DNA from 4 places in the Paenibacillus sp. FSL R5-0527 genome. Region 4 is predicted to be linked to each of the others. Evidence: riboswitches for the same ligand, from Rfam matches in the RefSeq annotation. Region 4 holds a riboswitch; each other region holds the start of a gene.

Region 1 (2,198 bases), 3.6 Mb from region 4:
TCAGCATCCTTTCTTGGGTTTATTTTTCTTTTTACTCGGCAGGCAAAAAATCGTTTGTAAACGCGGCGCCGACATCAAGCGGCTTCTCCAGCAGCCCGCGCTCGTGCATCCAGTCGGAGTAGTTCTGCCATACTTCCTTTTTCTGCTCGCCCCAGCGGGCCGCGTCATCGCGGTATTTCGGGCTAAGCCACTTCTGGCTGGCGACGACCAGGTCATGGTCCAGTTCAGGCACCGCCTTCAGCAAAATTTGCGCGGCTTCGTCCGGATGATCGGCGGCGTAATTGTATCCTTTGGACACGGCGCGCATAAACGATTTGACCAGCTCCGGATCGTTTGCGATCGTTTTCTCGTTCGTCACGATAACCGGCGTGTAATAGTCGAGCTTATCGGAGTAGTCCTTGACGTACAGCATATCGAGCGGCTCGCCCCGGAGCTCCGCTTCAATGCCGGTCCAGGCGTAGAAAATCCAGGCGAAGTCGATGTCGCGCTTCACGGCGGTGAAGTAGTCGGCATCCCCGATGTTGAGGAATTTGACTTTGCCGACGTCGGCGCCTTCCAGGTCCATGATCGACTTCATGACGGCCTCTTCTACCGGAGATCCCCAACCGCCGTACGTTTTGCCTTCAAAATCCTTCGGCGATTTGATGTTTTTGCCGGCCGGAGCGGCGAAGCCGGAGGTGTTGTGCTGAATGACGGCCGCGATCGATACGAGCGGAACGCCTTGCGTCCGGCTCTGCGTGACGTTCTCCTGCACGCTGACGCCAAACGGCGCCTCGCCGGAAGCGACCATCGCTTCCGCGCCGCCGGAGCCGGGGAGCACGATATCCACGTTCAGGCCTTCCTCCTTGAAATATCCCAGCTCTTTGGCGACGTATAAACCGGTATGGTTCGTGTTGGGGCTCCAGTCGAGCACGAGCTTAACGTCGCGCGGCGCCTTGGCCCCTCCATTGTCCGCGGCGGCACCCGCGGCCGGATTGCCTTCGCTGCCGCCGGCGGCTTGGCCGCCGCAGCCGGCCAGGACCAGCAGGAGGCAGGATAGGGCCGCCGCCAGGGAAGTCCGTTTTTTTCTTTTCACAGCCATTCTCTCCTTCATTTCGTTAAATTTCCGCTAGTTGTGTTCATCTATAACCTGAAGGCGCCCGAAAGCTTTATGGCCATAAGGTCCGGACAATAAAAAAGCGTCCCGGATTCGGGACGCTGATCGGCGGGCGGAATTTAAAACATCCAAAATCATTCCATCCATGACGGCTCCCTACGCTGGCATTATCCAGATCAGGTTTAAGGGTCAGTATCTTGGAGGGATACAATCTCAGCCGGCCGATTCCAGCACCCCTGAACGATTCAACTGCAGAGTTCAATAGTCATTATAATTTTCTCCGGCGCGTCTGTCCAGCCCGGCAAAGGGAGGAGGTTTGAAATATCAGGAGATTTGCTTTCTATTTGGAAAACCGTTATAATTGAACCAATAGATGGTTTGAAAACGTGATATTTCACGTATTGAAAGGGTGCCGCTTTTGCGGATGGAACTTTTTTCAATGTGTGATTTTTTTTGATAGGCTCAACGCTCTTGGTGTGCCCCAATAGCGCCAGGAGCCGTTTTTATTCAGCTCATACAAGCGGCGTTTGGCTGCTTGCCGAATTGGTTGACCAACATCCATTTTGAGGAGGAAAATGATGAGCTACCGTAAAAAACCGTTGGAGGAAATTCCCGAGGAGAACACCCCGGTCTGGTCATGCACCAGCGAGGATTGCAACGGCTGGATGCGGGACAATTTTACGTTCGACTACACGCCGGTATGTCCTTTATGCTCTTCGGAAATGGAGAAGGGGATGAGGATGCTGCCTCAACTGAAAAATCCCACCTTCGATCCCAGAACGTCTTCCTAGGCTAATCCGATTTTTGTATAAATACCGTTGCTTGCCCCCAAACAGCCGTGTTCGCCCCAAAGCGAATGCGGCTGTTTGCCGTTTTGCGGCAGCCGGGAGAAAAAGATTGCATCTCCATTTAAAATCCACTATGTTGGAGGTACTACACGAAAAACAACCAGAAGGGGGGAATTTGCCCGCCTATGCATGGAAATTACAAGGTGGCATCGCAGGTTTTCGACATTCCCTCCGGAAGCAAGCAAAGAAAATTCGCGGTTTTTCTGGCCATTTTGATCGTGGCCATGTCGATGGCGGCGATTCCGCTCGGTTTG
Region 2 (2,198 bases), 530 kb from region 4:
GCGCCAATCAATATTACTTGACCGCGCTGCGCACCGTAAAGCAGCATAGTCCGCAGTGTTTGACCACGCTGCATATTCAAGGCAGACTGGCGATGTTGCCCGATGAATTTTCCGGCAATCCCGATCTCGATTTCTATATGTACCAGTCCGGCCACAATTCGCAATTTCAAGCAACGGCGTATACGTTGGCCCAGGAATTTTACAATAAGCCTGAGACCCGGCCGGTCATCAATTCCGAACCCTGCTATGAACAGATGGGTTACAGCCGGCGGGTTTACGGCCGCTTTACCCGGGCCGATGTCCGCAAAGCCGCCTGGCAAAGCCTGCTTTCCGGGGCCGCAGCGGGTGTGACTTACGGAGCGCACGGGATCTGGAGCTGGCATCAAAAAGGCCGGCGCTTCGGCGTGACCGGCGAAGGCTTCGACAGCCCTTATGATTGGCGGTCCGCGCTAAAATTTGAAGGAGCCTGGGATTACGGGTTTGCCAAACGGCTGTTTGAGCTATACGGCTTGGCCGATCTGCGCCCCTGGAATATTGCGCTGAAGAACACGGAGGAAATCCGCGCGGCCGCCACCGCCGACTTCGGCAAGATGGCCGTTTATGTGCCGGTCAACACCGTGCTGAAGCTGGATGCCGACCTTGGCGGCTACGAATTTACGCTTATCGACCTGGAGCACCGGCGGTTCGCGGTCCCTCAGGTTACCGTCCGCGAGAACATCACGATCCTTGAAATGCACGATTTCGAAGCGGATGTTTTGTTGATCGGCAGCAAAAAATAACTTTCTCCGCACACTAGCGATTGTAATTTTATGGATAACCATGTATATTAATTTATGAATAATCGCATATGGAATCGACACTAGGGGTGCCGCAAGGCTGAGACGAATGCAAATTCGGACCCTTTGAACCTGAACTGGTTAATACCTGCGTAGGGAAGTGGAGAGTTAAGAACGGAATTATGTCTGATGTGGCTTATTTTCCGTTATTGTTCTTAGCCGCCCTCCTGAAGGAGAGCGGTTTTTTGGCGTTTATTTTGGCTAGCCACCAAAAACGGCGCTTGGCAAAACCATCGAATAGTCAGAAACCAGGGCTGCCCAAGAAACTCGAGCTCCTGAAAAAATAAGGACACAAAATGGCCTTAGTCCGATGATATCTGTTCATTTAGGAGAAATAGAGTAAATTTATGCCGCTAACGGAGATGAACAGGCTTGGATTCCCGAAATAAGTACATAAAGAGCCGCTATTTTGAAGGCCGACGCTGCCGGTCGTTCCGGCAATCGGCCGTCAAGCAGCGATTTCTAGGTTAAGCCTTTATTTTTAGCATTGATTAATGGAACTAGGAGTGATATCCGCATGATGAACCGTCACCCAGCTTATGCTGCGCCTGAACTTCATCTTATATCGGCCGAGGGAATCGAGAGCCATGAGCTGCTGTGCGTTGCGGAGGCTGTTCTTCCTTTCGTCGATTATATTCATTTGCGCGAGAAACAGCTTTCGGCCAAAAAGCAGTTCGAGCTGGTGAAGCTGCTGCGCCAAGCGGGAGTGCCACTGGAAAAAATCGTCATCAACGACCGCCTGGATGTTGCGCTGGCCGCGGGAGCGGCAAATATTCAACTGGCGGGTCACAGTCTTCCGGCAGCTTCCGTACGCTCTCTTGCCCAAGGAATGCGAATCGGATGTTCCGTGCATTCTGCCGAAGCAGCAGCTCAGGCCGCGAGTGAGGGAGCGGATTACTGTCTTTTTGGCCATGTCTATGATTCATCCAGCAAACCCGGCCTTCCCGGGCGAGGGCTAAACATGCTGGCCGAGGTCTGCGCTCGCTGCCCGGTTCCGGTCATTGCCATCGGAGGAATACGGCCGGATAATGCGGGGGATGTCATCCGAAACGGTGCGCAAGGCATTGCCGTCCTGTCCGGCCTCCACTCTCCGCGGACCCAGCGGCAGAGGCCAAATCCTATCGTGACGCCATCCATGCCGCGCGGCCCTGAGAGGAGGTGAAAATGTTGCAGGTACATCTAAATGGCAAAGACACCCTGCTGAAAGAAGATTGCGTTACGGTGGACGATTTATTGGCTGACAGCCCGTGGAATAAGGAAAGAATTTTGGTTGAACTGAACGGGACGGTTGTCCGAAAAGAGGCGTATGCCAGTACCCGATTGGCCGAGGGGGATCGCATCGAGCTTGTACATTTTGTAGGA
Region 3 (2,198 bases), 1.3 Mb from region 4:
CAGCACCTGAAGAAGCGTGGATTTCCCGCTCCCGCTAGGGCCGAGCAGGAGCACTTTTTCCCCGCGAAAAGCCCGAAAGCTCAAATCCTTAAACACAAACCGCGTCTCCCCCGGAAATTTCAGCCTAAGATCGCAAACTTCAACGGCCGTTTCCATGGTTAATCATCCAGCGCCGCATAATCTTTGGGATCGACGGGGCGCAGCAGGGTGGTCACGCCCGTGGCCTCCACGGCTTTGGCCAGCCCGTAAGCGAAGTAACCGGCGATCAGCGCGGAGCTGACGGCCCGCATTGCGTATTTGGCGATCAGCAGCCAGGTTTCATAGTCCTGCACGTATCCGTAATAAATATCCGGAATGATGGAGCCGACCGCGGCCCCGATGCCGGCCAAAGCGGCGATGGAACCGGAAAATTTGCGGTACCGGAAAGCCGCGAATACGAGCTCCGCCCCCAAGCCTTGCAGCACACTGTACAGCACAAGCTGAACGCCCCATTCGCTGCCGAACAAAATTTCCACATGAGCCGCGGCCACTTCCGCGATCAGCGCCACCCCCGGCTTGCGGATCAGCAAAAATACGAGCGTCGGAGCCAGAAACCACATTCCGTAGACGATTTCATCGGCCTGCGGAAACAGCGGCGAGAACAAGTTATACACCGAGCTCCAGAAATGATAAACTACGCCAAGCACGACCGACACGAGCACGGTCACCAGCAGATCGCTCAGCTTCAGCCCGCGGCCGCTTTGTTTTGTTGCTGCTTCTTGCATGTTTTTCTCCCCTTTTCAAAAAATATATTTTTTTCGCAAACGACAAAAAACCGCCAGAATAAGCTCAGGCGGCGCTCAGGTCACGGGTATGGACGCAGGGTATATCCCGGACATTCGATTCTCTACGCTGGCATTATCCAGATCAGATTAACGGTCCGCAGCGGAATATGCTGCCATCTCAGCCTGATTCACTCAAGCCCCCGTATCGTATGCGATTGTCTTTAACATACACCAACCGTTTTCAAGCATCAAGAACAAATTTTAAACATTCAAGTTTCAATGCGCAGGAGAAACCGCTCTCATATTGATTTCGTCCCCGTTCTGTGTCAAGATAAGCGGAAGTGGCACATCAAGAGTAGGAGGTTGCTTTCTTGGCGGCAGCATGGATGAAGTGGATGACGGAATTGTCCTCCCGCAAATCGGTTTGCAGGCTGATGGGAAAGTTTTCCCATTCGGAAATCAGCCGGCTGATGATCCCTTTGTTCGCAAAATCGTACGCAATTCCACTGCATGAAGCGGAAAAAGAACTGCGGGAATACCGGACGCTCAACGAATTTTTCACCCGCAAATTAAAGCCGGGCATGCGTCCGGTTCATGCGGAGCAGGGCGGCATGGTCAGCCCCGTGGACGCGCTGATTACGTTTATGGGGGAAATCCGCTCCGGCACGATTCTAAACGTGAAAGGCCAGGATTACTCCGTTGAGGAACTGCTCAACCGTTCCCCGCGCATCGAATCGTATAAGCATGGCTATGCTTTTGTGTTATATTTGAGCCCGACCGATTACCATCGCATCCATGCCCCCGTCACCGGCAAAAAGCTGGAAAGCGAGCATATCGAAGGCCGGGTATATCCGGTTAACGACTTCGGCATGCGCCATATGAAAAAGGTGTTATGCCGGAACGAGCGGCTGATTACGTATATTTCCCATGAGCATGGAGAGGTGGCGCTCGTCAAAGTCGGGGCGATGAACGTCAGCAGCATCAAATATACCGACGAACGGGCGAAAAGCTGGAACCAGGGAGACGATCTCGCCTATTTCGAATTCGGCTCCACCGTGGTGCTGCTGACCGAAAGCGGGAGTTTTCAGCCGTTGCCCGGACTAGAGGCCGGACAGAAGGTGCGAATGGGCGAGTTGCTCGGCCGCTTTACGTCTCCGTCGCGCTGCTTAAACGCCTGACGGCGTCTTGCCGCTTCATGAATGGCTGAACCATACGGGAGAGAGATGGGAATAAGGCTGGGGATTGGACAAACCGGCGTGGCATTTCAAGCGGGTACCCGCGTCACCGGAAATCTAACGGTTGTGGCGGCCGTTAGAATAAATACGCAACTTGTCGGGTTTGATATGAGCAGCAATGTGAGTTATGCCGCTATTGTGAGGTTTCCCCACCGCCTGCGCAAAATAGCGGAACTTTTTGTCCTTATTTGGGGACCAA
Region 4 (2,198 bases):
CAAGCACCGACGTGAGCAGGCAGCCCGTGCCGGTCACCTGCGTCAACAGCGCGTCCCCGCCGCTGACGGCCCGGCACAGCTTCCCGTCGGTGATCACGTCCTCGCGTCCGGTGACGGCAACGACGGTGTTTAGCTTCCGCGCCGCCCGCACGGCCAGCTCCGCCTGATCCCCGCCGCTGCTCTCCCCGGCGTCCACGCCCTTGATGTCGCGGCTTTCCCCGAGCAGGTGGGCGATTTCCGCCGCGTTCCCCCTTAGTAGCGACACTTTGACCTCGCGCAGGATGCGCAGCGCCGATTCCGTGCGGAAGCGCGTCGCTCCCGCCCCGACCGGGTCCAGCAGCACCGGAACTCCATGGGCGTTCGCCGACGACCCGGCGATGATCATCGCCTCGACCTGGGCGGCGGACAGCGTTCCCAGGTTCAGCACGAGGGCGCCGGCGATCTTGGCCATATCGGCGGCTTCCTCCGGCGCGTAAGCCATCACCGGGGATGCGCCAAGCGCGTACAGGCCGTTGGCCGTAAAATTGGTTACGACGACGTTGGTCATATTGTGCACGAGCGGTTTCGCGTTCTGCACTTTTGTAAGCAAAGCGGATAATTCTTTTTCCAATATGCTCATTTGTAGTTCGCCCCCTTCGTTAATGCGCCCGCGACAACGGGTCATCGCTCCGCCGGCCCGTTTGAACCGGCCATTCCTCCAGCTTGTAGGCCATGTCCCAGAACAGGTACTCCAGCTGGCAGCTTTGCATGAAATGCTCCTCCATCCTCCGCCGTTCCGCTTCCGCCGCGGTTTCCGCCCATTGGTCGAGAACGTCCCGGAACCGCTGCGTCACGTCCGTCACCCGGCTGCCGTAAAACTGGATCCAATCGTGAAAAGGATGTTCCGGCACCGGCCTCACTTCCGCCAGCAGCTTGCGGCCGATTTCCAGATACGTCCAGGGGCAGGGCAGCAGCACGGCCAAGATTTCGCCCAAACTGCCTTCATGCGCCACCGTCAGCATGTGGCGGATGTAATGATGCGCGGACAGCGCCAAGGGGAAACCCTGCAGATCTTCAAAACGGACCCCTGCGACAGCGCAAAAATTTTGGTGCGGATGGATTTCACTGTTCAAAATAAAAGAGATCTGCTCGTTGAACAGGGCGATATCGCCGCGGCTTTCGCACTTCGATATGGCGATCCCGTAGATCCGCATGTACGCGTTCAAATACTCGTAATCCTGTTTGACGTAATGAATCAATTGCTCTTTCTGCAGATTGCCGTCGGCGATTCCCCGCACAAAAGGATGCTCAAAAATCGCTTCAAAAACCTCGTCCGCCCGCTGGCGCAGCATTTGCGTAAAACTCATCGTCTCCACCTCCGATAAAATGTGAACTGCGATACAGGAGCATCCATCCGTAGGGGCGTGGGGGCTTAGGGGCGGGTGAGAGGCGGGCCGCTTACAAGACAGCAAAAAAGCCGCCCCGTAGAGGGAGCGGCTTGAACGCGCAAAACCTGTCGCATGATACTTGCGATAACGTGCGGACGGCGCGATACCGGCTCCACTTTCCTACGCTAGTACGAACTAGATCAGGTTCAAAGGGTCCAAGATACGCTCTTGTCTCAGCCGAATACGGCGCCCCTAGTGGAATTTCCTATTCGATTCACTATCACTACTTTACCTGGATCTTCCTGGAGTGTCAATCCGCGTTGAATGCTTGCCGGGCACCCCCGCCGCCTTAGCGGAACTCGAGCCGGACCGTTTTGATCTCATACGGCGAAATCTGCAGTTCGGCAGGACCCCGATTGAGTTCGCCGGCAGGGCGTTCCATCAGGTCGGTTTCCTGCCAGGAGACAAAAGTGAGATCGCTCTCCAGGCGAACCGTCCCCCGGCCGCCTTTATACTCGTGGAAGCGGACGATCAGAGCGTCGCCGTCCTCCGCTTTTTTGACCGCGTCGATCGCTGCTTCGCCGCTGCCGCTGACGCGCACGGCCCGCAGCAAGGAGAAATTGGATGCCGCCGCCTGACCGCGCGTAGCGTACACCGGCTGATTCAGGAGCGCGGCGGCCTGTACGGTTTCGCCTTCGGACCAATGCCCCTCATGCGGATACAGCGCATACGTGAACGTATGCTCCCCGCGATCAGCCTCCGGATCGGGGTAGGTCGCCGATTTCAGCAGCGACAGCCTGATCACATTGTCTTTAATGTCATGCCCGTATT

Evidence for each region. A riboswitch is a leader RNA that binds a small molecule or an ion and turns the genes downstream of it on or off. The one in region 4 is predicted to bind thiamine pyrophosphate.
Region 1: another riboswitch for thiamine pyrophosphate. It lies ahead of NYE69_RS06400 (ABC transporter substrate-binding protein); the one in region 4 lies ahead of tenA (thiaminase II).
Region 2: another riboswitch for thiamine pyrophosphate. It lies ahead of NYE69_RS25055 (thiamine phosphate synthase); the one in region 4 lies ahead of tenA (thiaminase II).
Region 3: another riboswitch for thiamine pyrophosphate. It lies ahead of NYE69_RS28685 (ECF transporter S component); the one in region 4 lies ahead of tenA (thiaminase II).

What each region holds. Positions count from the first base shown of each region.
Region 1 covers NZ_JBBOYI010000001.1:1,462,511-1,464,708, forward strand. The annotation lists gene NYE69_RS06400 (ABC transporter substrate-binding protein) at 32-1,081, opposite strand; TPP riboswitch at 1,234-1,344, opposite strand; gene NYE69_RS06405 (cold-shock protein) at 1,675-1,887, shown strand; gene NYE69_RS06410 (GGDEF domain-containing protein) at 2,070-2,198, shown strand, end outside.
Region 2 covers NZ_JBBOYI010000001.1:5,634,081-5,636,278, forward strand. The annotation lists gene NYE69_RS25050 (apiosidase-like domain-containing protein) at 1-779, shown strand, start outside; TPP riboswitch at 852-952, shown strand; gene NYE69_RS25055 (thiamine phosphate synthase) at 1,354-1,998, shown strand; gene thiS (sulfur carrier protein ThiS) at 2,001-2,198, shown strand, end outside.
Region 3 covers NZ_JBBOYI010000001.1:6,376,691-6,378,888, forward strand. The annotation lists gene NYE69_RS28680 (ABC transporter ATP-binding protein) at 1-156, opposite strand, end outside; gene NYE69_RS28685 (ECF transporter S component) at 159-764, opposite strand; TPP riboswitch at 867-978, opposite strand; gene asd (archaetidylserine decarboxylase) at 1,136-1,942, shown strand.
Region 4 covers NZ_JBBOYI010000001.1:5,108,453-5,110,650, forward strand. The annotation lists gene thiM (hydroxyethylthiazole kinase) at 1-619, opposite strand, end outside; gene tenA (thiaminase II) at 639-1,346, opposite strand; TPP riboswitch at 1,528-1,631, opposite strand; gene NYE69_RS22580 (alpha-mannosidase) at 1,717-2,198, opposite strand, start outside.